Regions from separate parts of the Agrococcus sp. Marseille-Q4369 genome, predicted to be linked through region 1. Evidence: predicted binding sites of a transcription regulator. Region 1 holds the regulator's gene; each other region holds the start of a gene.
The links. Region 1 encodes HrcA, which represses chaperone genes, less so after heat shock. Its sites were predicted from a motif close to TTNGCACTCGNNNNNNNCGAGTGCNAA; they were not measured.
Positions count from the first base shown of each region.

Region 2: the regulator HrcA is predicted to act here: its motif matches at 7,495-7,521, upstream of groES (co-chaperone GroES).
Region 3: the regulator HrcA is predicted to act here: its motif matches at 6,603-6,629, upstream of JSQ78_RS09995 (Hsp20/alpha crystallin family protein).

Region 1 is NZ_CP070501.1:260,434-270,156, reverse strand. Features, by position in the region: gene JSQ78_RS01465 (16S rRNA (uracil(1498)-N(3))-methyltransferase) at 1-259, opposite strand, end outside; gene JSQ78_RS01460 (DnaJ C-terminal domain-containing protein) at 259-1,344, opposite strand; gene hrcA (heat-inducible transcriptional repressor HrcA) at 1,345-2,358, opposite strand; gene JSQ78_RS01450 (DUF4870 domain-containing protein) at 2,522-3,343, shown strand; gene hemW (radical SAM family heme chaperone HemW) at 3,347-4,552, opposite strand; gene JSQ78_RS01440 (DUF1990 domain-containing protein) at 4,554-5,189, opposite strand; gene lepA (translation elongation factor 4) at 5,186-7,036, opposite strand; gene rpsT (30S ribosomal protein S20) at 7,257-7,517, shown strand; gene JSQ78_RS01425 (cyclase family protein) at 7,702-8,373, opposite strand; gene JSQ78_RS01420 (purine-cytosine permease family protein) at 8,363-9,723, opposite strand, start outside.
Region 2 is NZ_CP070501.1:1,357,489-1,367,211, reverse strand. Features, by position in the region: gene glmS (glutamine--fructose-6-phosphate transaminase (isomerizing)) at 1-254, shown strand, start outside; gene JSQ78_RS06830 (holo-ACP synthase) at 296-664, shown strand; gene tsaE (tRNA (adenosine(37)-N6)-threonylcarbamoyltransferase complex ATPase subunit type 1 TsaE) at 664-2,544, shown strand; gene tsaB (tRNA (adenosine(37)-N6)-threonylcarbamoyltransferase complex dimerization subunit type 1 TsaB) at 2,541-3,107, shown strand; gene rimI (ribosomal protein S18-alanine N-acetyltransferase) at 3,104-3,574, shown strand; gene tsaD (tRNA (adenosine(37)-N6)-threonylcarbamoyltransferase complex transferase subunit TsaD) at 3,571-4,620, shown strand; gene JSQ78_RS06805 (DUF4190 domain-containing protein) at 4,694-5,062, shown strand; gene JSQ78_RS06800 (hypothetical protein) at 5,111-5,977, shown strand; gene JSQ78_RS06795 (hypothetical protein) at 5,974-6,276, shown strand; gene JSQ78_RS06790 (class I SAM-dependent methyltransferase) at 6,288-7,451, opposite strand; gene groES (co-chaperone GroES) at 7,595-7,891, shown strand; gene rarD (EamA family transporter RarD) at 7,917-8,828, shown strand; gene JSQ78_RS06775 (ABC transporter substrate-binding protein) at 8,998-9,723, shown strand, end outside.
Region 3 is NZ_CP070501.1:1,984,443-1,994,165, reverse strand. Features, by position in the region: gene JSQ78_RS10035 (signal peptidase II) at 1-25, shown strand, start outside; gene JSQ78_RS10030 (hypothetical protein) at 30-335, shown strand; gene JSQ78_RS10025 (M23 family metallopeptidase) at 505-1,818, opposite strand; gene JSQ78_RS10020 (M23 family metallopeptidase) at 2,324-3,418, shown strand; gene JSQ78_RS10015 (copper resistance CopC family protein) at 3,415-4,050, opposite strand; gene JSQ78_RS10010 (cation diffusion facilitator family transporter) at 4,107-5,045, opposite strand; gene JSQ78_RS10005 (ArsR/SmtB family transcription factor) at 5,029-5,409, opposite strand; gene JSQ78_RS10000 (hypothetical protein) at 5,792-6,559, shown strand; gene JSQ78_RS09995 (Hsp20/alpha crystallin family protein) at 6,727-7,224, shown strand; gene JSQ78_RS09990 (alpha/beta fold hydrolase) at 7,314-8,078, shown strand; gene JSQ78_RS09985 (D-alanyl-D-alanine carboxypeptidase family protein) at 8,082-9,371, opposite strand; gene JSQ78_RS09980 (hypothetical protein) at 9,525-9,723, opposite strand, start outside.

The DNA.
Region 1 (9,723 bases):
CGAGCGCCTGGGCGAGCGCGATGCGCGGGCTCGGCTGCGGCACCGCCTCGACGCGCTGCAGCACGACATCGACCCCGTCGCGCTCGACGCGGTCGATGATCCCCTCGGCGAGCGTCCCCGCGCCGTCGCTCACGAGCACTCGCTCGCCGCGGCGCATCCGCGAGACGACGGCGGCGTGGTGCGCCTCCTCGCCCTCGAGCGTCACCACGGCGCCCGGCTCGGCGCCCGCGAGCGCGTCGTGCCAGTAGCAGTGGGCCATCAGAGGCGCAAGCGGTCGCGCATCTTCGCGAACAGCCCCTGCTTGAACTGCGCGAGCTGCGGCGCGGGCGCCTTCGTGCGGTCGCGCAGCTCGCGCAGCAGCTCCTCCGTGCGGCGATCGATGCGCTGCGGCGTGACGACCTGCACGCCGAGCTTGAGGTCGCCGCGACCGGCGCCGCGGAGGCGCGAGACGCCGCGCTCGCCGATCGTGATGACGTCGCCCGACTGCGTGCCGGGGCGCACCTCGACCTCGACCGGCCCGTCGATGCCATCGACGGTGCTGCGCGCGCCGAGCGCCGCGTCCGAGATCGACACCTCGAGCGTGCCGAGCAGGTCGTCGCCCGAGCGGGAGAAGACATCGTGGTGGCGCACGTTGATCTCGAGGTAGAGCGTGCCGGCCGGTCCCCCGGCCTCGCCGACCTCGCCCTGGCCGGGCAGCTGGATGCGCAGGCCCGTGTCGACGCCCGCGGGGATGTCGACCGGGATCGTGCGCTCGGCGCGCACGCGGCCGTGGCCGGCGCACGTCGGGCACGGCTCGGGGATGATGCTGCCGTAGCCCTGGCACGCCGCGCACGGCTGCGACGTCACGACGTTGCCGAGCAGCGACCGCACCTGCCGCTGCACGTGGCCGGAGCCGCCGCACATCGTGCAGCGCTGCGGGCTCGTGCCGGGCGCGGTGCACGCGCCGTCGCACGTCTCGCACAGCACGGCCGTCTGCACGCGCAGCTCCCGGTGCACGCCGAAGACGACATCGGCCAGGTCGAGGTCGACGCGCAGCAGGCTGTCCTGCCCCGGCTGGCGCCGCGAGCGCGGGCCGGCCGAGCGGCCGCCGCCGAAGAACTGCTCGAAGATGTCGCCGAATCCGAAGCTCCCGCCGTCGAGCGAGGGCCCGCGGTCGTACTCCGCGCGCGACTGCGGGTCGCCCAGCACGTCGTAGGCGTGCGTGACGTCCTTGAAGCGCTCCGCCGCGTCCTCGCTCGGGTTGACGTCGGGGTGCAGCTCGCGCGCGAGGCGGCGGTACGCCTTCTTGATCTCGTCCTGCGTGGCGTCGCGCTCGACGCCGAGTGTCTCGTAGTGGTCGCTCACTCAGTCCTCGCTCAGCAGCCGCGTGAGGTAGCGCGCCACTGCGCGCACCGCGGCCATGTTCCCTGCGTAGTCCATCCGGGTCGGGCCCAGGACGCCCACGTGCCCTTCACTGCCGTCGGCGGTGTAGGTCGATGCCACGACCGCCGCCTCGCCGAGCGGCCCCGAGAGCTCGCGCCCGATGCGGGTCGCGACCTCTCCCTCGGAGCCCATCTCGTCGAAGAGGCGCAGCAGCGTCACCTGCTCCTCGATCGCATCGAGCACGGGCGTCACGGTGCCCTGGAAGTCTCGCTCCTCGCGCACGAGGTTCGCGGCACCCGCCATCACGATGCGGTCGCCGCCGGCACCCTGCAGGATCTCGGTCAGCGTCTGCGCCACGGCACCGGTCGCGGCGGCGATGGAGGCGGGGGCGGATGCGGCGGTCGACGAGAGGCGCTGGACGGCCTCGGCGGGCGCGAGCTCGGCGATCGTCTCGGTGAACGCGCGGCCGAGCACCGAGGCCTGGTCGGGCTCGATGCGCTGCCCGACGTCGAGCAGGCGCTGCTCGACGCGGCCCGAGTCGAAGATGAGCACGGCGAGCACCTTCGACTCCGTGACGGCGACGAGCTCGACGCGGCGCACGGCGCTGGGACGCCGGAGCGGCACCTGCACGAGCGCGACCTGGTTCGTGAGGCTCGAGAGCAGCCGCGCCGTGCGAGCGAGCACGTCGTCGCGGTCGACGGACTCGTCGAGGAAGCGCGCGATCGCCTGCCGCTGCGCGGGCGTGAGCGGCTGCATGCGCTGCAGCCGGTCGACGAAGACTCGGTAGCCCTTGTCGGTCGGCACGCGTCCCGAGGAGGTGTGGGGCGCGACGATGAGCTCCTCCTCCTCGAGGAGCGCCATGTCGTTGCGGATCGTGGCCGCGGAGACGCCGAAGGCGTGCCGCTCGACGATCGACTTCGAGCCCACCGGCTCGCGCAGGGCCACGTAGTCCTCGACGATCGCCCGGAGGACGTCGAGACCGCGATCCGAGACCATCCCGCGCTCCTCCCCTGACTGGCACTCTCCGATGCTGACTGCCAATCCTACCGCGCCGCCACGCGCCGCGCCTGATCGCTCACCGCGTCCCCAGGCACCCGGGCGACAATGGCCGTGCGGAACGTCCGCAGACTTCGCGGACCATTCACGAAAGGCACTCCCCATGTCCGACCCCAACGTGCCCCGCCGAGACGATCAGCACGACTCGACCGACCCCTCCGTCGAGGGCTTCTCGGTCACCGATGAGCAGCACGCAGCCCCCAGTGCGCCCGCAGCTCCCGCGCTCGGCCAGCCGGCCGAGCCGTTCTCCGCTCCCGCGACCGGCAGCGCACCCGGCGCCCCGGGCCAGCCGGCGTTCGGGACGGGTGGCGCAGACCCCAACCGCCAGTGGAGCCAGCCGCAGCCCGGCCAGCAGGGCAGCGCTCCCTTCAACCAGCCTCCCGGCGGACAGCCCGAGTACGGCCAGCAGGGCTACGGCCAGCAGGGCTACGGCCAGCAGGGCTACGGCCAGCCCGGCAGCCAGCAGTACGGCGCCCCGCAGTACGGCTCTCCCCAGCCCGGGTCGCCGCAGTACGGCGCCCCCGGTCAGCCGCAGTACGCGGCCGGCGCCCCGATGTCGCCCGTCGACGAGAAGAACGCCGGCATGTGGGGCCACCTCTCGGGCCTCTCGACGATCGTCACCGGCGGCTTCGGCGGCTGGATCGGGCCGCTCATCGTCTACCTGATCTACAAGGACCGCAGCGCCTTCGCCCGGCAGGAGTCGAAGGAGGCGCTGAACTTCGGCATCTTCATGACGATCCTGGTCGTAGGCATCTGGGTGCTCGCCGTCGTGCTCGGCATCATCACCTTCGGCATCGGCTCGATCCTCGGCGCCTTCTACTGGGTGCCGCCGCTGCTGCAGGTGATCTTCTCGATCATCGGCGGCGTGCGCGTCAACGCCGGCGGCTCCTACCGCTACCCGTTCAACTGGCGGCTGGTGAAGTAGGCCCTACGGCAGCAGGCGCCGCACGACGGCGTCGGCCAGCAGCCGCCCTCGCAGCGTCGGGATCACCCGGCCGGCGAGGGCGGCTCTGCCGTCCACGAGGCCATCGGCGACGAGTCCCGCGACCGCGCGGCGCCCCTCCGCGTCCAGCACGTCGATCGCGAGCCCCTCGGCGATCCGCGACTCGAGCAGCACGCGCTCGACCCGGCGCGTCTCGTCGTCGAGCACCTCGCGCGCGAGCGCGGGCGACGACCCCGCGACGAGCCGATCGCGATACGCGGCGGGGTGCTTGACGTTCCACCAGCGCACACCGCCCACGTGGCTGTGCGCGCCGGGGCCGAAGCCCCACCAGTCGTGCCCGCGCCAGTAGGCGAGGTTGTGGCGCGCCACCTTGTCGCCCCGCGCCCAGTTGGAGATCTCGTACCAGGAGTAGCCCGCCTGGCCGAGGGACGCATCCGCCGCCTCGTACATCGCCGCCTGCAGGTCGTCGTCGGGCGCGGCGAGCTCTCCACGGCGGATGCGTCGGGCGAGCGCGGTGCCCTCCTCGACGATGAGCGCGTAGGCCGAGACGTGGTCGGGCGCCATCGCGACGACCGCGTCGAGCGATCGCTGCCAGTCGTCGAGCGACTCCCCCGGCGCGCCGTAGATGAGGTCGAGGCTCACCTCGAGGCCCGCCTCGCGCGCCCACTCGACGACGAGCGGCACGCGCTCGGGGTCGTGCGTGCGGTCGAGCGCGGCGAGCACGTGCGGCACCGCCGACTGCATGCCGATCGAGACGCGCGTCACGCCGCCCGCGCGCAGCTGCACGAGCCCGGCGAGGTCGATCGAGTCGGGGTTCGCCTCGACCGAGACCTCCGCGCCCTCGGCGAGCCCGAACGCATCCGTCACGCCCGCGAGCATCGAGACGAGGTCGCCCGAGGGCAGGAGGGTGGGCGTGCCGCCGCCGAAGAAGACGGTCTGCATCGGGCGGAGCGGGCCGAGCTCGCCGAGCACCTCGCGCGCGAGGCGGATCTCGGCGGCGACGTCGCCGGGGTAGCCCGCGCGGCTCGCCCCGCGCAGCTCGTCGGCCGTGTAGGTGTTGAAGTCGCAGTAGCCGCACCGCACGGAGCAGAACGGCACGTGGATGTAGGCGCCGAAGGGCGCGTCGGCCGCGGTGCCCTCGGGCAGCCGGCCGTCGGCGGGAGCCGCCTCGCCGTCGGGCAGGCGACCCACGTCAGCGCACGTCGATCGAGCGCAGCACGTCCATGTAGCGGTCGTGGTACTTCGCGCGCAGCGCCTTCGAGACGGGCGCGCCGAGCTTGGCGTACCAGGCGGCGTTGCGGACGATCGCGCGGAAGTGCAGGAAGACGGTCTCGTCCTCGGCGATCTCGACGGTGAAGCGCTCCTCGCCCGCCTCGGGGTGGCCCTCGAGCGAGCCGAGGATCACGCCGTGGCTGTTCGGCTCCTCCTCGACCGCGATGACGCGCATCGGGGCGTGGAGCTGGACGCCGAGGAAGCGGATGCGCTGGTCGATCGAGTCGCCCGGCTGCAGGAACGGCTCGCCGTCAGGCCCGAAGTCCTGCTGCGGCTCGACGCTCGCGGCGCGCGTCGCCTCGCCGTCCTGGAAGCCGACCGGGCGGTAGACAGTGCCGCCCTCGGTGCCGACGACGTCGACCTCGATGCCCGCGAGCCGCTGCACCTTCCAGGTGCGCAGCGCCGCGACTGCGGCGTCGAAGCGCGGCCGGCCGTGGCCGATGCGCGAGCGGCGCTGCACGACCTCGAAGCCCTTCGGCGGGAAGCGCGTGAAGTCGAAGTGGGAGGTGGCGCCGACCGCGCCGTAGTTCGTCGAGCGCTCGCGGATGGGCTTCACTTCGCGTCCTTCTTCGACTCGCCGCTCGAGAGGGCGGCGATGAACGCCTCCTGGGGCACCTCGACGCGGCCGACCATCTTCATGCGCTTCTTGCCCTCCTTCTGCTTCTCGAGCAGCTTGCGCTTGCGGGAGATGTCTCCGCCGTAGCACTTCGCGAGCACGTCCTTGCGGATCGCGCGGATCGTCTCGCGCGCGATGATGCGCGCGCCGACGGCGGCCTGGATGGGCACCTCGAACTGCTGCCTCGGGATGAGCTCCTTGAGCTTGCCCGCCATGAGCACGCCGTAGGCGTAGGCCTTGTCGCGGTGCACGATCGCGCTGAACGCATCCACCTGCTCGCCTTGGAGCAGGATGTCGACCTTGACGAGGTCGCCCTCCTCCTCGCCGTCGAGCTCGTAGTCGAGCGAGGCGTAGCCCTGCGTCTTCGACTTCAGCTGGTCGAAGAAGTCGAAGACGATCTCGCCGAGCGGCAGGCGATAGCGCAGCTCGACGCGATCCTCCGAGAGGTACTCCATGCCGCCGAGCGTGCCGCGGCGCGACTGGCACAGCTCCATGATCGCGCCGACGTAGTCCTTCGGCGCGAGGATCGTCGCGCGCACCATCGGCTCGACGATCGAGTGGATCTTGCCGTCGGGGAACTCGCTCGGGTTCGTCACGGTGTGCACGACGCGGTCCTCGGTCTGCACCTCGTAGATGACGCTCGGGGCGGTCGCGATGAGGTCGAGGTTGAACTCGCGCTCGAGCCGCTCGGTGATGATCTCGAGGTGCAGGAGGCCGAGGAAGCCGCAGCGGAAGCCGAAGCCGAGCGCGACGGAGGTCTCGGGCTCGTAGACGAGCGCCGCATCCGACAGCTTGAGCTTGTCGAGCGCCTCGCGCAGCACCGGGTAGTCGCTGCCGTCGATCGGGTAGAGCCCGGAGAAGACCATCGGCTTCGGGTCGGCGTAGCCCTTGAGCGGCTCGGTCGCGGGGGCGCGGAAGGTCGTGACGGTGTCGCCGACCTTCGACTGGCGCACGTCCTTCACGCCCGTGATGAGGTAGCCGACCTCGCCAGCGCCGAGGCCCTTCGCGGGGACGGGCTCGGGGCTCGAGACGCCGATCTCGAGCAGCTCGTGGCGTGCGCCGGTCGACATCATCTGGATCTGCTCGCGCGGCGAGAGCTTGCCGTCGACCATGCGCACGTAGGTGACGACGCCGCGGTAGCTGTCGTAGACCGAGTCGAAGATCATCGCGCGAGCGGGGCCGTCGACGTCGCCCTGCGGCGCGGGGATCGTGCGCACGACGCGGTCGAGCAGCGCGTCGACGCCGACGCCCGTCTTGCCGCTCACGCGCAGCACGTCGTCGGGGTCGCCGCCGATGAGCCCGGCGATCTCGGCCGCGAACTTGTCGGGGTCGGCGGCCGGCAGGTCGATCTTGTTGAGCACCGGGATGATCTCGAGGTCGTTGTCCATCGCGAGGTAGAGGTTCGCGAGCGTCTGCGCCTCGATCCCCTGCGCGGCGTCGACGAGCAGGATCGCGCCCTCGCACGCGGCGAGCGAGCGGCTCACCTCGTAGGTGAAGTCGACGTGGCCGGGGGTGTCGATCATGTTGAGGGCGAAGGTCTCGCCGTCGAGCTCCCACGGCATCCGCACGGCCTGGGACTTGATCGTGATGCCGCGCTCGCGCTCGATGTCCATGCGGTCGAGGTACTGCGCGCGCATCGAGCGGTCGTCGACGACGCCCGTGAGCTGCAGCATCCGGTCGGCGAGGGTCGACTTGCCGTGGTCGATGTGCGCGATGATGCAGAAGTTGCGGATGCTCGCGGGATCGGTCGAGGCAGGCTCGAGTGCCTTGGTCGCTCTGGGGCTCACGGGTCCTTCTCGATGGGGGTCTCGATGGAGTGGTGCGGAATGGTCCATTCTCCCACAGCGGATGCGTCGGGCCGCGTTGCGACCGCGGGCTGCGCGCTGGTAGAGTCGTTCGTTGGCTTCCCCTTCTTCCGCGTGCCCGTCGCGCGAGGGCGGGTCGCGGCGGGGCTCTGAAGGAGCGCAAGCCGCCGCCAACCATCTTCCGATCAGAACAGGACCCCACGTGGCGAACATCAAGTCGCAGATCAAGCGCATCCTCACCAACCAGAAGGCGACCGACCGCAACCGCGCCGTCAAGAGCGAGGTCAAGACCGCTGTCCGCGAGGCCAAGAAGGCCATCGCCGCCGGCGACAAGGCCGTGGCGCAGGAGAAGGTCGCCGTGGCGGCGCGCAAGCTCGACAAGGCTGCCTCGAAGGGCGTCATCCACAAGAACCAGGCCGCGAACCGCAAGTCGTCGATCGCGAAGCAGGTCGCCGCGCTCTGAGCTGAGCAGCAGCGCTGACAGGCGGGGGCCCGATGGGCTCCCGCCCTCGTCGTCCCCCGAGCGGTCACTTCCGCCCGCGAGCGGTCACTTCCGCCCCCGAGCGGTCAATTCCGCCCGTGAGCGGTCACTTCCGCCCCCGAGCGGTCAATTCCACCCCCGAGCGGTCACTCCCGCGCGTGAGCGGTCAGTCGAGGAAGGCGACCGCACGCACCGGGGCGCCGTCGCCCGCGAGGCGCAGCGGGAAGAAGCCGACCCGCACGGGCGCCGGCAGCGACTCGAGGCCGCGGACGTTCTCGATGATGAGCCCATCTGCGCCGAGCACGACCTCGTGGACCGGGAACGACGCATCCGCCGCCCCCGTCGGGTCGGGGCTGAGCGTGTCGACCGCGAGCACCCGCATGCCGCGACGCTGGAGCTCTCGCGCGGCGTCCGCCGCGAGCGCGGGATGCTGCAGCGCGAGCTCGGTGTCGAAGCGCGCGGCCCAGCCGGTGTCGATGAGCACGATCGGCGGCAGCCGCTCGGGCAGCGAGCCACTGGCCTCGAGCTCGCGCCAGCCGTAGGCGTCGCCGCCCGAGAGTCCGGGCACGCGCACGACGAGCGCCTCCCCCACGAGCTCGTCGAGCGCGACGTCGGCCATCGTGCGGCCGCCCTCGATCGAGTGCGAGGGGGCGTCGACGTGCGTGCCGGCGTGCGAACCCATCCGGATGCTCGCGACGTCGACGCCATCGGCTGCGACGGTGAGCGCGGGAGCGATCCGCACCTCCGGGTCGCCGGGGTAGACCTGCATCCCGTCGACGACGGGATGGCTCAGGTCGACGATCGTGCCGCGACGCTCCCCCGCGGTCTCAGCGCGCATCCGCCGTCTCGGCCAGGTGCGGCGCGCGCTCCGGTGCGCCCTTCGCGCGGCTCGGCCACGAGAGCGCGAGGTAGAGCACGAAGGTCACGACGAAGCTCGGCACGGTCGCGCCGAACGGCAGCGGCCACACGTACGCCCAGACGTAGGCGAGCGCCGCGCCCACGACCCACGAGCCGACGGCGATCCAGTTGACGCCGCCGGTGTACCAGTAGCGACCGCCACGCGCCTCGAGGATGTCGGCGCTGTAGGCACGGCGCCGCAGCAGGTAGTAGTCGACGATCATGATCGCGAACACCGGCGCGAAGAGTGCGCTGATCGTGACGAGGAACGTCGTGAACTGGTCGAGCAGCCCGAAGAAGGTCGCGCCGATGATCGAGATCGCGCCGAGGATGAGCGCGCTCGCGAGGAACGGCACGCGCTTGCCCGGCAGCGCGTTCACGACCGTGGTGACCATGCCGTAGACGACCATCGTGTTTGTCGCCATCACCGAGAGGAAGATCGCGACGGCGAAGAGCGCGCCGAAGGGATCGATGATCGTCGTCGGGTCGAAGGCCACCGGCTCGCCGCCGCTGAGCACGACGTAGCCGATCGCGGTCGCGCCGACGGTCATCGCGGTGACGGTCGAGAGCGTGTAGCCGACGCCAGAGCCGATCGCGCCGCCCTTCGTCGTGCGCGCGAAGCGGTTGAAGTCGGCCGAGAGGACGGTCCACGAGATCGCCGTCGCGAGCACGACGTCGAACATCAGGCCGGGCGTGTAGAACGGCTCGGCGGTGCCGGGGATCGCCGCGAACTCGGCGGGCGTGAACGTCGAGAAGGCGGTGATGAAGACGTAGGCGGAGATCGCGAGGATGACCGCGGCGAACCACGGCTCGACGCGCGCGACGCCCGCGTGGCCGAAGATCGCCAGGATGACGACGACCGTCTGGCACAGCACGGCGAAGATCACCGGGCTCGAGAAGCCGGTGACCGCCTCGACGATGTAGTTGAGCGAGATGCCGGCGAGCATCGCCTGCACCCAGCTCCAGCCCATCAGGATCACGAGGTTCGCGGCGGCGGGCAGCAGGCTGCCGCGAGTGCCGAACGGGCCGCGCGTGAGCGCCATCGTCGGCAGGCCCGTGCGGGTGCCGATCGCGCCGATGAGCACGAGCACCGACGCACCGAGCACGGTGCCTCCGACGATGAGGCCGAGCACGAGGCCGTACGGCACGTCGGGCACGAAGAGCGTCCCGGTCAGCAGCGTCGTCACGACGAGGTTCGCCGCGAGCCAGATCATGAGCATGCGGCTGGACGAGTAGGTGCCGCGCACGGGACCGGCGTCGTCGGCGCTCGCCTCCAGTCGGCGTTCGAGGC
Region 2 (9,723 bases), 1.1 Mb from region 1:
TGCACTCGAAGATCGTCTCGAACATCCAGGAGATCCGCGCGCGCGGTGCCCGGGTGATCGCGGTCGCCGAGGCCGGCGACGCCGCGGTGCTGCCGTACGCCGACGTCGTGCTGCGCGTGCCGCTCACGCTCCCGATGCTCGAGCCGGTGCTGCAGGTCGTGCCGCTGCACATCTTCGCGCTCGAGCTCGCGACCGCGAAGGGCCTCGACGTCGACCAGCCGCGCAACCTCGCGAAGTCCGTCACCGTCGAGTGACGCTCGGGAGCTGAACGGGCGCGGATGAGCGGGGTCGGCTCGTGATCGTGGGGCTCGGCGTCGACGTCGTCGACGTCGCCCGCTTCGAGCGCGCCGTCACGCGCACGCCCGCGCTCAAGCCGCGGCTCTTCGCGCCCGAGGAGCTCGTCCGCAGCGACGGGCAGGAGCGCGGGCTCCACTCGCTCGCGGCGCGCTTCGCCGCGAAGGAGGCGGCGATCAAGGCGCTCGGCGCGCACGCAGGGATGCGGTGGGTCGACCTCGTGGTCGTGCCGTCGTCCGAGGGCGATCCCGAGCTCGAGGTGCGGGGCACCGCTGCGGCGCGGGCCGCGGCGATCGGCGCCCGGCGGCTGCACCTCTCGATGAGCCACGACGGCGGCGTCGCGACCGCGACCGTCATCGCGGAGGACTGATGCGCGTCGAGGTGGATGCCGCGGCGATCGCGGCGAACGTGCGCGCGCTCCGCGCTCGCGTCGGCGTGCCGGTGCTCGGGGTCGTGAAGGCAGAGGGCTACGGGCACGGCGCGCTCGCCTCGGCGCGCGCGATGCTCGACGGCGGCGCCGCGATGCTCGGGGTCGTCGACCTCGCCGAGGCCGTCGCGCTGCGCGACGCAGGGCTCGACGCGCCGCTGCTCGCGTGGCTGCACGGGCCGCGCACCGACTTCCGCATCGCCGCGCGGCGCGGCATCGAGGTCGCGGTCTCGTCGATCGCGCAGCTCGAGGCGGCCGCCGACGCCGGCGCGACCATCCACCTCAAGGTCGACACGGGGCTCGGCCGCAACGGCATCGCGCGCGGCGATCGCGCCGCCGCCCTCGCGCGGGCGATCGAGCTCGCCCGGGGCGGCGCGCGCGTGCGCGGCCTCATGTCGCACCTCGCGGGCTCGAGCCGCGACGCCGACCTCGCGCAGGTCGCTGACTTCGCGGCTGCGGCCGCTGCCGCCGAGCCGCTCGCGCTCGAGGTGCGGCACCTCGCGGCCTCGGCGGCCGCGCTCGCCCTGCCCGAGGCGCGCTTCGACATGGTGCGCCTCGGCATGGCCGCCTACGGCGTCGATCCGGCTGGCCCCGGCGATGGTGGCGGCGCGGCTGCGGCGGCGCTCGGCCTCCGTCCCGCGATGCGCGTGACCGCGACGTTCCAGGGCGGCGTCGCGGAAGGTGGCCTCGATGCGGGCCTGCTGCCCGCGATCGGCGCCCCGGTGCAGGTGGGCGACCAGGCCGCGCGCGTCGCGGAGGTCACCGCCGGCGCGCTCCGCATCGAACCGCCGCTCTCGGGCGAGGGCGTGCTCTTCGGCGACCCCGCGGCGGGCGAGCCGAGCGCCGATGCGTGGGCGGTCGCGGCCGGCACCATCTCGTACGAGGTCGTGACGCGGATGGGTTCGCTCGCCCTCGGCGCGCACGGCACGGCCGCGGATCCCGCGCTCGCGCCGCGGCGAGCGCTCGAGCTCGGGCTCGACGGGACGCCGCGGCGGCTCCTCGGGGAGCTCGTCGGCGTCAAGCGCGTCGAGGCCGGCCTCGGCGTCTCGTACGGCGGCGAGCACGTGACCGAGCGGTCGACGACGCTCGCGCTCGTCGGGCTGGGCTACGCCGACGGCGTCACGCGCGCCGCGACCGGCCGGCCCGTGCAGCTCCGCGGTGGCGCGGAGCCCATCCGCGGGCGCGTCGCGATGGACCAGGTGGTGCTCGACATCGGCGACCGCCTCGCGGCCGTCGGCGACGCGGTCTCGCTCGAGCACGCATCCGCGCCCGAGCTCACCGGCATGCTCGGCCCGCGCGTCGCGGTCGAGCTCGCGGGCGACGTGCCCGACGCCGACGCGATGGAGCTGCTCGGCGAGCGCATCGGGCGGAGCCTCGTGGCGGGCGACGCGGTGCTGCTCATCGGGCCGCTCGGGGCGGGCAAGACGACGCTCACGCGCGGCATCGGCCGAGCGCTCGGCGCGCGCGGCACGGTGCAGAGCCCCACCTTCGTCATCGCCCGCACGCACCGCACCGCCGCCGGGCCCGACCTCCAGCACGTCGACGCCTACCGGCTCGGCGCCGACACGGGCAGCGAGGCCCAGCTCGACGACCTCGACCTCGACCTCGACGGCGCGATCACGGTCGCGGAGTGGGGCGCGCCCCTCGAGCACGCGCTCGACTCGTGGCTGCGGGTCGAGATCGAGCGGCCGGAGGCCGGCCCAGGGGAGGACGACATGGACGACGAGGCGGATGCGCCGCGGCGCGTGCGGCTGAGCGGTCACGGCCCGGCGTGGGACGCCGCGCGGCTGCGCGCGCTCGCGCTCGAGGGAGCGGCGCGATGATCCTCGCGATCGACACCTCGCTCGGCACCGCGGTCGCGGTGCTCGACGGCGACGAGCTCGTCTTCCAGGAGCGCTCCGACGACCGGCGCGGGCACGCGGAGCGGCTCGGGCCCATGCTCGAGCGCGCGCTCGAGGGGCGGAGGGGCGCGATCCAGCTCGTCGTCGCGGGTATGGGGCCCGGCGCGTTCACGGGGCTGCGGGTCGGCATCGCCGCCGCCCGCGCGACGGCCATGGGGCTCGGCGTGCGCTGCCTCGGGGTCGCGAGCCACCTCGGCGCGACGACGGGCGACGCGCAGGTCACGACCGACGTGCGCCGTCGCGAGCGCGCGTGGAGCGTCGTCGCGGGCGGCGCCGTCGTCGACGGTCCGCACCTCGCGCCCGCCGACGCCGTCCCCGCGCTCGCGGGAGAGCACGCGGCGCTCCCGCGCGTGGACGCCGAGGCGATCGACGCGGGACTGCTCGCGCGCGCCGCCGCACGCGGCGCGGCCGAGGTCACCGAGGCGCTCTACCTCCGCGAGGCCGACGCCGTGCCGTCGGCAGGCCCGAAGCGGGTGTCGCAGTGACCGCCGACGCGCGCGCCGCGGCCGTGCGCATCCGCACCGCCGACGCCGACGACCTCGACGCGATCATGGCCCTCGAGCGCGCGTCCTTCGGCCCAAGCGCGTGGGAGGCCGAGACGATGCGGCACGAGATCGCGAGCGAGTGGGGGCGCTACCTCGCGGCGGTCGACGCCGAGGGGCGGCTCGTCGGCTACGCGGGCCTCCGCGCCGTGGGCGTCGAGGGCGACGTGCAGACGATCGCCGTCGCGGACGACGCGCGCGGGCGCGGCATCGGGCGTGCCCTGCTTGCCGAGCTGCTCGCCGAGGCGCAGCGCCGCGGCGTGCAGGAGCTCTTCCTCGAGGTGCGCGCCGACAACCCCGTCGCGCGCGGCCTCTACGAGTCGGTCGGCTTCCGCGAGATCGGGGTGCGGCCGCGCTACTACCAGCCGGAGGACGTGGATGCCGTGGTGATGAAGCGGGAGGCGCGATGAGCGAGCGCGCACCGGTCGTGCTCGGCATCGAGTCGAGCTGCGACGAGACGGGCGTCGGGATCGTGCGCGGCACGGAGCTGCTCGCGAACCGCATCGCGTCGTCGATGGAGCTGCACGCGCGCTTCGGCGGCGTCGTGCCCGAGATCGCGGCGCGCGCGCACCTCGAGCAGATGCAGCCGACGATCCTCGCGGCGCTCGACGACGCATCCATGACTCTCGACGACATCGACGCGATCGCCGTGACGGCCGGGCCGGGACTCGCGGGCGCCCTCATGGTCGGGATCGGTGCCGCGAAGGGCCTCGCGATCGCGCGGGAGCTGCCGCTCTACGGCGTCAACCACCTGGTCGGCCACGTCGCGGCCGACGTGCTCTCGGGCGAGCCGCTCGAGCTGCCGACCGTCGCGCTGCTCGTCTCGGGCGGGCACACGTCGCTGCTGCTCGTGCGCGACCTCGCGGGCGACGTCGAGCTGCTCGGCGAGACGATCGACGACGCCGCGGGGGAGGCCTTCGACAAGACCGCGCGCCTGCTCGGCCTCGGCTACCCCGGCGGGCCGTCGATCGATGCGGCCGCCGTCGGCGGCGACCCGGAGGCGATCCGCTTCCCGCGCGGACTCACGGCCACGAAGGACCGGCAGCGGCACCGCTTCGACTTCTCGTTCTCGGGGCTCAAGACGGCCGTCGCGCGGCACGTCGAGCGCGCCCAGGCGGCGGGGGAGGCGCTGCCGACCGCCGACGTCGCGGCGAGCTTCCGCGAGGCGGTCGTCGACGTGCTCGTGACGAAGGCGCTCGACGCCTGCGCCGAGGTCGGCATCCCGCGCCTGCTGCTCGGCGGCGGCGTCGTCGCGAACCGCCGCTTGCGGGAGGTCGCTGCGGAGCGGGCTGCCGCGCACGGCGTCGAGCTGCGCATCCCGCCGCTCGAGCTGTGCACCGACAACGGCGCGATGATCGCCGCCGTCGGCGCGATGCTCGTCGCGCGCGGCGACGCCCCGAGCCCCGCGGGCTTCGCGGCCGAGTCGACGCTCGACGCGAGCACGGTGCAGGTCTGAGCCCGCGGCAGGTCGCCGATGCGCCGCACAGGCGCGACTGGCAGGATCGGAGCCGAGACGGAGGAGGCGCAGCATGAGCCAGGCCACGTGGCAGCAGCAGGGGTGGGGTGCCCCGCAGCCCGCCCAGCCCGCTCCGGGACCGCAGCCGACGGGGTGGAGCGCGCCGACGCATCCGGGACCGACGACGAGCACCCTCGCGGTGCTCGCGATCATCGCGGCCGCGTGCGGCGCGACGGTGCTGCCGATCATCGGCTCGATCGCGGCGATGGTCATGGGCGCGATCGCGCTCGGGGGCATCAAGCGCACCGGTGAGGACGGCCGGCTGCTCGCGATCTGGGCCATCATCCTCGGCGCCGTCACGATCGTGGCCATGCTCTCGGCGACGATCACCGGGATCGCGATGATCGTGCAGCTCGCCGAACAGGTGCAGCCGGGCCTCTAGGCGATACCGTGATCACGCGCATCCGCGCGCGTGCCAAGGAGGAGCCCCGTGACCGACCAGTTCTCGCAGGCCGACGACCGATTCCGTCGGCCCGACCAGGAGGGCGCCGAGCCCCAGACCGGCGAGCAGCCCGCCGCGGACTTCGGGCAGCAGCCGGCCTACGACCCGCAGCCCGACGCCCCCGCGTACGGACAGCAGGATTCGGGCTCCGGCCAACCGCCCGCGTACGGGCAGCAGCCGTCGTTCGGCGACCAGGGGCAGGCGTTCTCGCAGCCAGCCTTCGACCAGCAGGCACCGCAGGGCGAGGCTGCGTACGGCCAGTCGGCTCCCGCGTCGGGATACGGGCAGCAGCCCTACGGCGAGCAGCAGCCCGGCTACGGCCAGCAGGCGCAGCCGGCCTACGGCCAGCAGCCGCCCGCCGGCGGCGAGCAGCAGCCCGCCTACGGCGAGCAGGCCGCGTACGGCCAGCAGCAGGCCTACGGCAGCGCGCCGGCCTACGGGCAGCAGCCCGCGTACGGCCAGCAGCCGGCGTATGGTCAGCAGCCCGCCTACGGCGGCGACTCGACCGCCTACGGCCAGGCTCCCGCCTACGGCGACGCCGCAAGCGGCTACGCGCCGACCGGGTACGCCGCCGCGCCCGGCGAGAAGAAGCTCAAGGGCATCACCGTGTGGGCGCTCGTGCTCTCGGGCCTCGGTCTGCTGCTCTCGTTCGTCTTCGGGCTCGGCTTCCTGCCCGCGCTCGTCGGCGCGATCCTCGGCTTCGTCGCCATCCGCAAGAACCCCGAGGGTCGCCCGTGGCCGCTCGTCGCGGGGATCGTCGGCGCGGTCGCGGTCGTGATCTCGATCATCGTCGGCGTCGTCAACGCCATCCGCCTCGCGCAGTGGATCGAGTACTACTCGATCATGGGCGGTTGACCCAGCCGGCGCTGCCCCGGCCGGCGCGCGGCGCGCGCCGGCTGAGCGACCTCACCTGGGTCGCGCTCATCCTGTCGGGCCTCGGCCTCGCGCTCGCGTTCATGAGCGGGGCCGGGCTCCCGATCGCCGCCGGAGGCACCGTCTGCGCGCTCTCCGCCCTCCGGCGGCGCCCGGAAGACAGCCCGTGGCCGTACGTCGCGGTCGCGACCGGCTCGGTCGGCACGGTGCTCGCCCTCATCCTGGCGATCGTCACCGCGGTCGAGTGGCTGCCGCGGCTGCCGGAGCTCCTCGTCGGCTGACCGACGCGGCGTCAGGCGCGGTCGGCGAGGATCGCGCGGTGGCGTCCGCCCACGCGCGTCGCGATGAGCGTGGCCCGCTCGTCGCCCTTGAGCTTCAGCCGCTTCCGGAGGGCCGCGGGGTCGACGTCCGCGCCGCGCTTCTTGATCTCGAGCTCGCCGATGCCGAGCTCGCGCAGCCGTTGCGCGATCCGCCGCTCGTCGAGCGGGAGCGTCTCGCGCACGCGGAACGCCTGCGCGAGCGGCGTCTCGACGAGTGCGTCGCCCGTGAGGTAGGCGATGCCCTCGCTGACGCTCCGGGCGCCGAGCCGCTCGGCGAGCGTGCCGATGAGCTCGGCGCGGATGACGGAGCCCGCCGGCTCGAAGAGCCACTCGCCGAGCGCGCCCGGCTCCGGATGCGTCGGCGCACCGACGAGCTCCTCCGCCACGCCGTCGCCGAGCACGAGGGCGCTGCGCGGCGCGGCGGGACGGGCGAGGGCGCCGGTCCACACGACCGCCTCGACGGTCTCGAGGCCGTCGGTGACCCACTGGTGCTCGGCGTCGGGAGGCAGCAGCGCGCGGTCGATGCCCGGTGCGAGCTTGACGCCCGCGGGCTGCGCGGCAGCGCGCTCGAAGACCCGGTCGAGCGAGGGCGACCAGTCGGCCGGGTCGCGCAGCCGGCTCGCGCCGTCGCGCCGCGCGGGGTCGAACCAGAGCGCCTGGGCGTCCGTGGGCGCCTCGAGGGCGTCGCCGTGCACGACGGTCGCCTGCCACGCCGCGAGGTTGAAGGCGGCGATCGCGGCCGTCACCTCGTCGCGCTCCACCGCGGTGACCTCGAGCCCGAGGGTCGCGAACGCGAGCGCGTCGGCGCCGATCCCGCACCCGAGGTCGGCGACCGAGACCATGCCGGCCGAGCGCATCCGGCCCGCGTGGTGAGCGGCGACGCGCAGCCGCGTCGCCTGCTCGAGCCCCGCTTCGGTGAAGAGCATCCCGTCGGCGAACTCGCCGAACTTCGCCCGCGCCCGACGGCGCAGCCTCGCTTGCGTCAGCACCGTCGCGACGAGCAGCGGGTCGTGGCCCTCCGCACGCAGCCGCGCGACCTCGCGCACGACCTCGCCGCCGTCGAGGCCCGCGCCCGTGCGGTCGAGCAGCGCGAGGCCCTCCTTCGACAGCAGGAGTCGCAGCGCATCGGCGTCCATCGCTCTCATCCAACACCACCGATCGCCCCCGAACCTCCCGCGATTGGCACTCATGTTGACCGAGTGCCAACTCTCCGCCTAGTCTTGGAGCGGCGCCCGGCATGACCGGGCGCGCCCCAGAGTCTGACAAGAAAGAGGCAACCGTGTCGGTTTCCATCAAGCCGCTCGAGGACCGCATCGTCATCAAGCAGGTCGAGGCAGAGACGACCACTGCAAGCGGTCTCGTCATCCCTGACACCGCCAAGGAGAAGCCCCAGGAGGGCGAGGTCGTGGCGGTCGGCCCCGGCCGCATCGACGACAACGGCAACCGCGTGCCGATCGACGTGAGCGTCGGCGACAAGGTGCTCTACTCGAAGTACGGCGGCACCGAGGTCAAGTTCGGCGCCGACGAGTACCTCGTGCTCTCGGCTCGCGACGTGCTCGCGATCGTCGAGCGCTGAGCCACCAGCACTGACGAAGGGGACGATGCCCGAGCAGCGCACCACCGGCGTCTGGTACGCCGTCTTCGCCTACGCCTTCTGGGGCGTGGTCCCCGTCTACCTGCAGCTCACGAAGGGCATCGACGGCTTCGAGCTCATCGGCTGGCGCGTGCTCGCCTCCGTCGCGGTCGGCTTCGCCCTCGTCGCGATGACCCGCGGGTGGGTGCGCCTGCGCGCGATCCTCCGCAACCGGCGCGACACCTGGACGCTCGTGCTCGCCGGCCACGCCGTGCTCGTCAACTGGACCGCGTTCATCGTCGCGGTGCTCTCCGACCGGGTGCTCGAAACGAGCCTCGGCTACTTCCTCAACCCGCTCGTCTCGGTCGTGCTCGCCGTGCTCTTCCTCGGCGAGCGGCTGCGGCCCACGCAGTGGGTCGCCGTCGGCCTCGGGGCGGTGGGCGTGCTCGTCATGGTGATCGGCTACGGCGAGGTGCCGTGGTTCGGCCTGACCGTCGCGCTCTCCTTCGGCGTGTACGGCCTCATCAAGAAGCGCGTCGGGGGATCGGTGGATGCGCTCTCCGGCTTCACGATCGAGACCACGGCCGTGCTCCCCGCCTCGATGCTGATGCTCGCCGTGGTCGTGAGCATCAACGGGATGACCGTGGGCGCGGCGGGCACGACCGGCATCTGGGCCACGGTCGGCCTCGGAGTCGTGACGGCGCTGCCGCTGCTGGCCTTCTCGGCCGCCGCGCGCCGCATCTCGCTCACTGCGCTCGCCTTCACGCAGTACCTCGCGCCGATCATCTCCTTCCTCTTCGGCGCCTTCGTGATGCTCGAGCCGATGCCGCTCGAGCGCTGGATCGGCTTCTCGCTCGTGTGGCTCTCGCTCGTGCTCGTGTCGGTCGACCTCGTCGTCGGGCGCTTCCGTCGCCCACGGCCCTTACCGCCTGCAGCCTGACCGCCGCTCAGGGGCGGCCGAGGAATGGCCGTGCCCGGACGCAAGCGCGGCCACTTGCGCCAAGACCGTTACCAGGACGTAACGCGAACGCGCCGAAATCGGCGCGATGCTCGCCTACTGTGGTGCAAACGCGTGCGCTAGTGCGCGTCCTACGCAACTGAGGAGCACTATGCAGTCCTTCCTTCGCACCAAGGGGCCCAAGCCCCGGCGCTTCGCGGCGCTCGGCGCCGCGACCGCCGGCGTGCTGCTGCTCGCCGCATGTTCCGGCGGCGGCGGCGGAGCGGCCACCCCGTCGGGCTCGGCCGGACCCGAGGGCAACGGCGAGGTCGACACGGAGTTCGTGGTCGGCACGATCCTGCCCCAGACGGGCAACCTCGCCTTCCTGGGCCCGCCCGAGTTCGCCGGCGTCGACCTCGCCGCAGCCGACCTCGAGGCCGCCGGCTTCGAGTTCACGGTCGACGTGCAGCACCGCGACTCGGGCGACACCACGACCGACATCGCGACCGCGTCGGCGGGTGAGCTGATCTCCGCCGGTGCGGACATCGTCGTCGGCGCCGCATCGTCCGGCGTCTCGTTCACGTTCATCGACCAGCTGATCGACGCGGGCGTCGTGCAGATCTCGCCGGCGAACACCTCGCCCGACTTCTCCGACTACCCCGACGACGGGTTCTACTGGCGCACCGCGCCCTCCGACGTGCTGCAGGGCCGCGTGCTCGGCAACCTCATGACGGGCGACGGCGCGGCGAGCGTGGGCTTCATCACGATCAACGACCCGTACGGCACCGGTCTGCAGGAGAACGCGGCCATGGCCGTCGAGGCCGCCGGCGGCACTGTGACGGGCAGCGTCCTCTACAACCCGGGCGACACGAACTTCACGACGCAGGTGCAGGAGATC
Region 3 (9,723 bases), 1.0 Mb from region 1:
CTCGAGGAACGAGCGAGAGGATTGACCGCATGAAAGTGCAGCTGCTGCACCTCGACGATTGCCCGAACACTGGGGACGCCGAAGCGCGTACGCGCGGGGCATTGGACACACTGGGTCTCACCGACGTGCTCATCGAATCGGTGACGATTCGCACCGAAGCAGAGGCTACGAGCAACCGGTTTGGAGGCTCCCCCACGGCCCTGGTCGATGGGGCCGATCTGTTCCCGGCGACGCCGGTCCGCTCGCTAGCGTGCCGGGTCTACGCGACGGAGAAAGGCTTCGCTGGGGCGCCAACGCAGGCACAGCTCGAGGAGGCGCTGCGCGATCGTCTCTAGGCGCGAACTCGTCGGCTCCGGTTAGCCACTCCGATCTGCGCGAACCGCCCCCACGAACATCAGACGAGCCGCACGTCGAAGACCCGCCACATTCAGCCACGGACCAATTCCGGCAGCAGCCATGCCAACGCGCGATCCGCCCTGCCAACTTGGTCGCAGCGCCTACATCTCAGCGTAGGGAGACTCCGCGCGAGTTCAAGAACGACTCCGGGTTGGTGAGTGTACCGCCGACGCGCAGCTGGAAGTGCAGGTGACAGCCCGTCGAGTAGCCCGTCGAGCCCTCGTAGGCGACCACCTGTCCAGCGCTCACGCGCTGCCCGGGATAGACGTTCGCGGGGCGGATCATGTGGAAGTACTCGCTCTGCACGCCGCCGCCGTGGTCGATGTAGAGCATGTTCGCGCCATAGGTGTCGCGCGAGCGCAGCGCGACGGTGCCGTCGGCGACCGCGTAGATCGGGGTGCCGCAGCCGGCGGCGATATCCACGCCGGCGTGCAACTTGCGGCCCAGCTGCCCGAGCGGGTCGTTGCGCCAGCCGTAGGCAGAAGTGAAGCGGCCGTAGTGCGGCGTGACCCAGCCGCTGCTGCTCGGGCCAGTCGGCGGCACGGAGCCGCCGCCACCCGACCCGCCACCATTCTGAGCGGCCTGCTCGGCGAGCCGTCGCTGCTCCTCGAGCGCGCGTTGGCGGGCCTCCTCGCGCTCACGCGCCTCACGTTCAAGCCGTAGCCGCTCCTGCTCGGCTAGCCACGCGCGGTGACGCTGCCCTGCCTGGTAGTCGTCCTCGGTCGCGGCACGGTCCTCGACCAGCACCTCGAGCTGCGCTTCGAGCTCGACCCGCCGCTCCTGCTGGGCCTCGACGGCCTCTTGCGCCGCGATCGCCGCAGCCTGTGCCACTGCGTAGGCCTCATCAGCGGTGACCTTGAGCGCCTGGAGCTCGTCGCGGGCGACCGCGGCCTGGTCCTGCAGCGCCTGCGCGGTGTTGGCATCTTGCTGCGCCTGCTCGTAGAGCGTGTCTGCGGTGCCGGCAGCGCGATCCATCATGTCGAGGCGGTGGAGCCAGGTGTCGGCGGAACCGGGGTTGGCGAAGAGTTCGGCGCTCATGTCGCCCGTGCCGCCGGAGCGCGCGAGCTGGGCGGCGAGCTGGCCAGCAGCGAGCTGTGACTGCTCGGCACTCGCCGTGGCCTCGTCGGCCTGTTCCTGCAGCCGCTCGGCGACCGCGACGGCCTCGTCGTAGACGCGCTGGGCCTCGATCGCCTCGGCAGCGCGCTGGTCGGAGAGGGCCTGCGCGTTGACCGCGTCGGTCTCCAATTGCGAGATGAGGGCGCGGATCTCGCTGATCTGCTGGTTCTTGGCGCTCACATTGCCGCGGGCGGCCTCGACCTCCGCCCAGGTCGGGAAGCCGTACTCGTCGACAGCATCGGCCCGCGGCACGCCCGGCGCGATCAACGTCGCAACCATGGCACCCACGGCGACGGTCGCGGCCATGCCGAATCGGAGGCTGCTCCAGCGCGAACGCGAACGCGCGCCGAGTGCCCGCCCGTCAGACTGTGCCATCTCTTCCCGTCCGGCAGCACTAAAGCGCTGCACTACCCGCTGACTCAAGCCAGTCGTCGCAAGCCAAGCCCGGCCAAAGCCGAGCCTGGCCAAGATATCAACATTCATGTTCCACCTGAGAGTCGCGATCGGCGAAGGCTGGCGGGGCGTGTCTGGAATCAGCGCTGGCGCCGGCACCTCCCTTGCAGGCGCGCAGTCAAGACTTGCCCCTCCGTTACCGTTCCGTTACTTTAGACGGAGGATTGCGCTGGCGACACAGGTTGCGCGCGCGACGACGGCATGAGCATGACCTGCTTCATGCCTTGTCTCGAATGTCGATACTGATCGTTCCCAACCAAGGACCAAGCTACGCGTGACACCAGAACCCGACCGGTCAGCTGGCGCACTACATGAAACCGCCTCGCCAGACACGCCTCAGGTCTTGACTCGTAAGTCGATGCGCGAGCGCGAGCGTGCTGCTGCGAAGATCGCGCAGACCGCGGCGGAAGCTCGTACTAGCGCGCGGGCCACCGTGGCGGAGGGCTCGCCACCGATCTACACGAGCCGCCGCGCCATCCGCGAAGCCGCCACGCGCACGGCGCGCGCCATCCCTGTCCAGCTTGCCGAGCCGGCGCGCGCTTCGCACATCGTCGTCGACGCCGCGGCGCTGGGAAACGGCGGCGAGCATGTTCCCACCATTCGGGCCGCTCGCGTATTGCCGCTCCGGGCCGCCCCTCCTGCCCCGCCGTCGCGCCCATCCGACACGGCGTCCAGGCGCCTCCGCCGGATCGCGCGGAAGGTGACCGCCGGTGCGGCCCTGCTGTTCATCGGCTCGCTCGTCGTCGTCACGTCCTTGCCCGCCCAAGCGATGCAGCTTCCCGCCGAGCTCGATCCCGAGGTCGCGCAGCTCGAACCGGATGTGCAAGCACTGGATCCCGTCACCGCGGAGGCGACGACCCTCTTCGCCCGCGACGAGATCATCGTCAACGACCCCCTCGAAGCGGCGCTGATGTCACCCGAGGAACGAGCCGCAATCCAGGTGGTCGCGGACACGGAGCGCGGCGGCACGTACTACGGCGGGAGCCCCGCCTTCCCCGATGCCTGGTCGATGCTCGAGACCGACTATGTGCAGACACCGTTTCCGCAGATTTCGCAGCTGCCGATCTCGAGTGGCTTCGGATACCGGTCCGGTGGCATGCACGGTGGCACCGACATCCCGCTTCCCCCTGGGCAGGAGATCCGCCCGATCGCTAACGGCGTCGTCTCAGCCGTCTGGCAGGGCAACAACCCGGGCGGCGGCGGCTATGCCGTCTTCGTGGACCACAACATCAACGGTCAATTCGTGCAGTCCTGGTACCCGCACATGCAGGCGGGGTCCATCCGGGTCGAAGTCGGTCAGGTCGTCGACGTGTCGACTGTCGTCGGTCAGGTCGGCAGCACCGGCAGATCCACCGGACCGCACCTGCACCTCGAACTGAAGAACAGCGACTACGTGTCCTTCGACCCCCTGCTCTGGTTGCAGACCCGCGAAACGCGGCTCGAGAGCCGTTAGCTCGGGTCGGCTCCCCCGCCCCCCCGGCCAGAGCGGCGCTTGATCGCGAAGACGATCCCCGTGGCCACGACAATCGCTGCGATCCCTCCGGCGACCAACAGCGGCAGGTTGCCTCCCTCTGCCGCCTGGTCCTCAGCACCCGTCTCAGCCGCCGCGGTAGCCTCCGGCGAGCTCGATGAACTACTGTCGCCCGTCTCCGGGGAAGCGGGCGCCGACGACGCGGGAGCGCTGTCTCCACACACCGGTGCGGCTTCACCGCCCCTCGCACCTCCAGCACCCGATGCTGGTTCGAACGCGAAATCGATGACACCGTCGACCGCGTGTCCATCGGCCGACACGAGCTGATACGTCAAGGTATAGTCGCCAGCTCCACCGAGTTCGGCGTCGAGCGCGATGGTTCCGCCCTCTACGGCGATGCAGCCATCGCCATAGAACAACCCCTCGGCGCCCGTCAACTGCATCACGTTGGCCCCGCTCGCCCCCTCGATCGCAAGGATCTCCTCGTTCATCACGACGCTGAACGTGCCCGGCTGCTCCACGACCACATCTCCGTTGGCCGGAGTCGAGCCGGTGACGGATGCGTGGGAAGGCAGGAGGATGACAGCCGCAGCGGCGGCAACGATAAGCAGCATGCTCCCATGCTAGGCCGACACCAGGACTCTGCAGCGTGACCCGGCGTCGGCACCACCTACGGATGCCTGACGCCAGTCGCCTCCTGCTCACTGATCCGCGCGGTCTCGATCTGGAAGGTCGAATGCGGCACCGCGATCGAAAAGTGCCCGGCGACACACTGTTGAATGTCCTGGAGGACTTCGGCTGCGTGCCCGTCGGTGAAGCACTCGTCGTCGACCACCACGTGCGCGCTGATCGTCGGCAATCCTGTCGCGACGGTGGAGGCGTGCAGGTCGTGGACAGCGACCACGTGCTCGAGCTCGAGGATGTGGCGACGGACCTCGTCAAGGTCGAGCCCCTTCGGGGTGAACTCCATGAGTACACCCGCGGTCTCCTTCATCAGGAGGAACGCTCGCGGCGCGATCAGCGCGGCGATGAAGAGGCCGGCGATCGCGTCCGCCTGCTGGAAGCCGGTCGTCCAGATGATGATTGCGGCGGCGATGACGCCGAGGGAACCCAGCGCATCGTTCAGCACCTCGAGGAACGCGGCCCGCATGTTGAAGTTCGCGCCGCGATTCGCGGAGAGCACCACGATCGCGATGATGTTCACGACGAGTCCGACCACGCCGAACACGATCAACTCGGATGCTGGGATCTCGGGAGGCTCGAAGAGCCGACGAATGCCTTCGACGGCCGCATACACGCCCACGGCGAGCAGCAGCGTGGCCTGCCCCAGTGCAGCGATTACCTCGATGCGCCTGAATCCCCATGTTCGCTTTGACGTTGACGGTTGCCGCATGAGTGTCGCCGCGATCAGCGCGACCAACAGCCCTGAGGCGTCAGTAATGGCGTGCGCCGTGTCGGTGAGAAGCGCGAGGCTCCCCGTCACGATAGAGCCGATCAACTGCGCAACAACGATTGTGATCGTGAGACCGAAAGCGATGCCGAGCCGGACTCGGAAGTCACCCGCCTCCCCAGTGCCGCTGCTCGACCCGTGGCTATGCGTCGTTCCCATGCACATCCTCCTCCCGTGAAGCGCCCTCGACGCTGCGCGCGGCCGCGGTCAGATGCGCGCAAAGCGCATACCGCGAGCCGGTAGCCTCAAGCAGCCGCTCTGCCGCGACAATCAAAGCGCCGAGCGCCACCGGCTCCGCCAACGCATACCAGGTTGACCGCCCGTCGATCCGCGCATCGACCAAGCCACACTCGCCAAGAAACGCGATGTGCTTGCTGACCGTGGACTGCGCAAGATCCAGGTGCTCCACCAGGTCGCGCACGCGGTGTTCACCCAAGGAGAGATGCTGAAGCACGCTCAGCCGGGACCGATCGGCCATCGCCTGAAATAGATGCGCGAACGCGTCTGTGGCTTCGACATCCAAGAAGGAGACTCGGCGCCTAGTTATCGACATACGACGATGTTATCACCGTAGAACGATGCTGTCGCGCCAGATGAAGGCACCCGGTCCGCGGATCGAGCAGACAGCTCAGACATCGGATTCGTTGGCGAACCCGATTATCAGCTCTGGGAATCACGCAAGAGGCGGAAGCCGCAGCACCACGGCCTCAGCCGTTCCCTGAAGAGTGCGACAAGAACGTGAGAATCGCGGGCGCACAACTGCCGCCCGACTTCCCCGGAACCACGGGGATCTCGTGCGGCACGGCGCGCGAGAACCTACAGCTCGGCGGCGGATACTGAAGGGACGGTCGCCGCACCGGCGCCCCGATCGACCACGACGACGTGACCGATGTGAGGAGCTCGACATGACCGCACAGGGCCCGGACGACTCCACTCCGCGGAGCCGCCCCTACGATCCGGACCGGGATGCCTCGACGCTCGACGACGGCCGCTCCGCTGCCACCGAGGCGCGAGCGCACCGGCACGACGACGACCGCTCCGGAGCCACCGACGCTCGCGAGCGGCGGCACGACGACGACCGCGTGACCGGCGACCTGCGCCACGATCGCGAGGCGGTCGTCGCGCGCGAGCGCGAGCGCTTCGGCGGGGTGAAGGCGGGCGCGGCGTTCTTCGGCTGGCTCACCGCCACCGGCGCCGTGGTGCTCCTCATCGCGCTCGCCGCCGCGATCGGCGCGCTCATCGCATCGCTCTCCGGCCGCGACGTCGACGACGTCGTCGAGGGAGCGCAGCAGGACCTGCAGTCCGCCGGCATCTGGGGCGCGGTCATCCTGCTCGTCATCTGGTTCATCGCCTACTACTGCGGCGGTTACGTCGCCGGCCGGATGGCGCGCTTCGACGGCGCGAAGCAAGGCGTCGCCGTCTGGGTGTGGGCGGTCGTGATCGCGATCGTCGCAGCGATCATCGGGCTCGTCGCGGGGCAGAACTTCGCGCTGCCGCCCGGCTCGATGCCGACCCTGCCGCTCCCGGAGGACCAGGCGACGCTCGCGACGATCATCTCGGCGGTCGTGGTCGCGGTCGTCGCGCTCATCGGGGCCGTGCTCGGCGGCCTCGCGGGCATGCGCTTCCACCGCCGCGTGGATCGCGCGGGCTTCGACGTGAGCGATCGCAGCTAGCCGCCAGCACGCCTCCGGCTCCCAGCAGTCTCGAAGCGAGGCGTTAGCACTCTCTTGGGTCGAGTGCTAAAATGGAGGCGCTCCTCGGGGCAGAGCCCGAGGGAGCTGCCGAAGACACCGACGGCCGTCGCACAGGGCGCGGCCGCACGTGGAGGAGGTGGTTGTCAATGGCACTGACCTTCGACCCGTTCCGTGAGATGGACAGGATGACCGCTCGACTGCTGAGCGGCGCCGGTGGCGCCGCGGCGGCCTCGAGCTGGATGCCGATGGATCTCTACCGCTCCGGCGATCACTACGTCGTGCACGTCGACCTGCCGGGCATCGACCCGGGTTCGATCGACCTCGGCATCGACGCCGGCACGCTGACGATCCAGGCCGAGCGCACGATCGGCGGCGGCGACCAGCGGCAGTGGATCGCGCAGGAGCGGCCCGCCGGCCGCTACATGCGCCAGCTGAGCCTCGGCAACGACGTCGACCTCGACCGCATCGAGGCGTCGTACGAGCACGGCGTGCTCACGCTCACCATCCCGGTCGCCGAGCGCGCGAAGCCGCGCAAGATCGAGGTGCAGCACGCCGGCGGCGGGCAGACGCAGATCGGCACCGGCGAGGGCTCGCGCTCGAGCGAGAGCGACTCGGCGACGGCGCCCGCGGGCTCGACGAGCTGAGCCGTGCCGCTCCGCAGGCGCGGCACCGCCACCCGGCGGTCGCCGCGCCTTCCTGCTGCCTTCGCGGGTCGCGCCGGTAGCGTGGCGACGTGACCGACCTGCACCTGACCCGCCTGGGCGAGCGCGGCTCGCCCGTCATGCTCTGCCACGGGCTCTTCGGGCAGGGCAAGAACTGGACGCAGATCGCGAAGGCGCTCGCCGACCGGCACCGCGTCACGCTCGTCGACATGCCGAACCACGGCCGCTCCGGCTGGACCGAGCGCCTCGACTACCTCGAGATGGCGGATGCGGTGGCGAGCGCGATCGACGAGCCGACAGCGCTCGTCGGCCACTCGATGGGCGGCAAGGCTGCGATGCTCGCCGCGCTGCGCCACCCCGAGAAGGTCGAGCGGCTGTGCGTCGTCGACGTCTCGCCCGTCGCCTACCGCTCGACCGACGAGTTCGCGCGCTACATCGACGCGATGCTCGCGATCGACCTGTCGGCGCTCGGCTCCCGCTCCGAGGCCAGCGAGGCGCTCGCCGAGGCCGCACCCGATCCGGGCGTGCGCGGCTTCCTGCTGCAGAGCCTGCAGCGCGAGGGCGACGGCTGGCGGTGGCTGCCGAACCTCGAGGTGCTGCGCCGCGACCTCGCGGTGCTGCGCGGCTTCCCGGAGACCGACGCCGTCTACGACGGCCCGGTGCTCTGGATCGCGGGCGCCGACTCGGGCTACGTGCGCGACGAGTTCGCTCCGCAGATGGAGGCGCGCTTCCCGAACGTGCGCCGCGTGACGATCAAGGGCGCGGGCCACTGGGTGCACTCCGAGCAGCCGAAGGTGTTCGCCGAGGTGCTCGCGCGCTTCGTCGACGCCGCCTGACGCCTACAGCGCAAGGAACGCGCCCGCGGCCTGCTGCAGCCGCCAGGAGGGACTCGGCTCGCTCGGCTGCCGGGCCGCCTCGAGCGCCCAGGAGGTCGCGCTCGAGTCGACCCGGAGCGCCGCCGCGCCCTCCGATCGCCACTCGGGCGGCGCATCCACCGTCACCGTCACCGTCGCTCCGCGCCAATGGAGGAAGCGGATGGGCGAGGTCGTCGTGAGCGCGACCGGGTCGTCCCACGGCACGTCATACTGCGCCACCGCGGCGCCAGCGGGCAGCACGGTCAGCCAGTGCACGTTCGCGACCACGCTGTCGACGAGCGCGGCGGCCGCCGCACCCCGGTCGACGCCCGGCTGGATGCCGAGCAGGGCGACGTGGATGCGCACGGGCGCTCCGTCGACGGTGCGCGTCGCGCCCGCGAGCACCGTGCGTCCGTGCGCGTGCAGATTGCCGGTCTTGCCGCTGTCGATCCCGGCGCGGCCGAGCGCCTCGTTGGTGTTGCTCACCTGCCCGACGCGCGGCAGCGTCGTCGTGGCGGTGCCGGTGATCTCGAGCAGCGCGGGCTCGCGATCGGCAGCGCCCATGAGCTGCAGGAGGCCGGCGGCGCTGGCGACCCCCCGGTCGCTCAAGCCGCTCGCGTCGGCGACCTGGATGCCCTCGATGCCGCGCTCGGCCAGATAGCGCTCGGCGGCTGCGAGGTAGCCGTCGTGGCTGCCGAAGGCCCAGTCGGCGAGCGTCATCGCGGCGTTCGACGCGCTCATGAGCATCGCGGCCTCGAGCAGCTGGCGCTGCGTGAGCACGTCGCCCACCGCGACCGGCAGCACCGAGGCGCCGTCGCGCACGCCATCGACGAGGTGGGCGACGTCGCTGTCGTCGAGCGTGATCGACGCCCCCTCCTCGCCGGCCGCCAACGGCTGCGCGTCGAGGAGCACGAGGCCGAACAGCAGCTTCGCGATGCTCGCCATGGGGAGCGGTCCAGCCTCGCCCGCGCTGCCGACAGCACCGTCGACGCCCTCGACCCGGAAGGCCGCTGCGGCGACGCCCGCCGGCCAGTCGACCTCGGCCGCGCCCACCTCGGGGTGCACGTCAGCGACGCTCAGCGGCGCGGTCGGGGGCACCGCACTCGCGACGGCGGTGCCGCCGACGCCGGCGATCGCGATGACCGCGGCGGCGAGGGCCGCGACGGCGATCCGAGGATCCTGCTTCATCCGTCGGCGTCGTGCGCCCGACGCGGGCGTGCCGGACGCGTACTCCGGCGCCGGCTCGTGCTCGATCTGCAGCCTGCTCTCCCCCATGCGCTGCGCGCGCCAGGACTGCGCGCACGGCATCGGGAACGCGCATCCTGCGCCCCCGATTCCACGCGCCTCGGCGTGTCGTCCCGGTGATCCGGCGCCCCCGACACAGCCGGAGCGCCCGACGAGCGGGGCTCGCCGGGCGCTCCGGACGTGTCAGGGCTCGACCGAGAGCACCGACAGGTCCTCCGCGAGCTCGACGTCGACATCCTCGCCGCCAAGGACGACCTCGACCTCGAAGCGCACGTCGACGTCGTCCTCGGTCTCGATCGAGACCACGACGCCGCCGCCCGCGGCCGCGATCGCCGCCTCGCTGATCTCCGCGACGCGCGCGGGGTCGAGCGGCAGGTCGCTC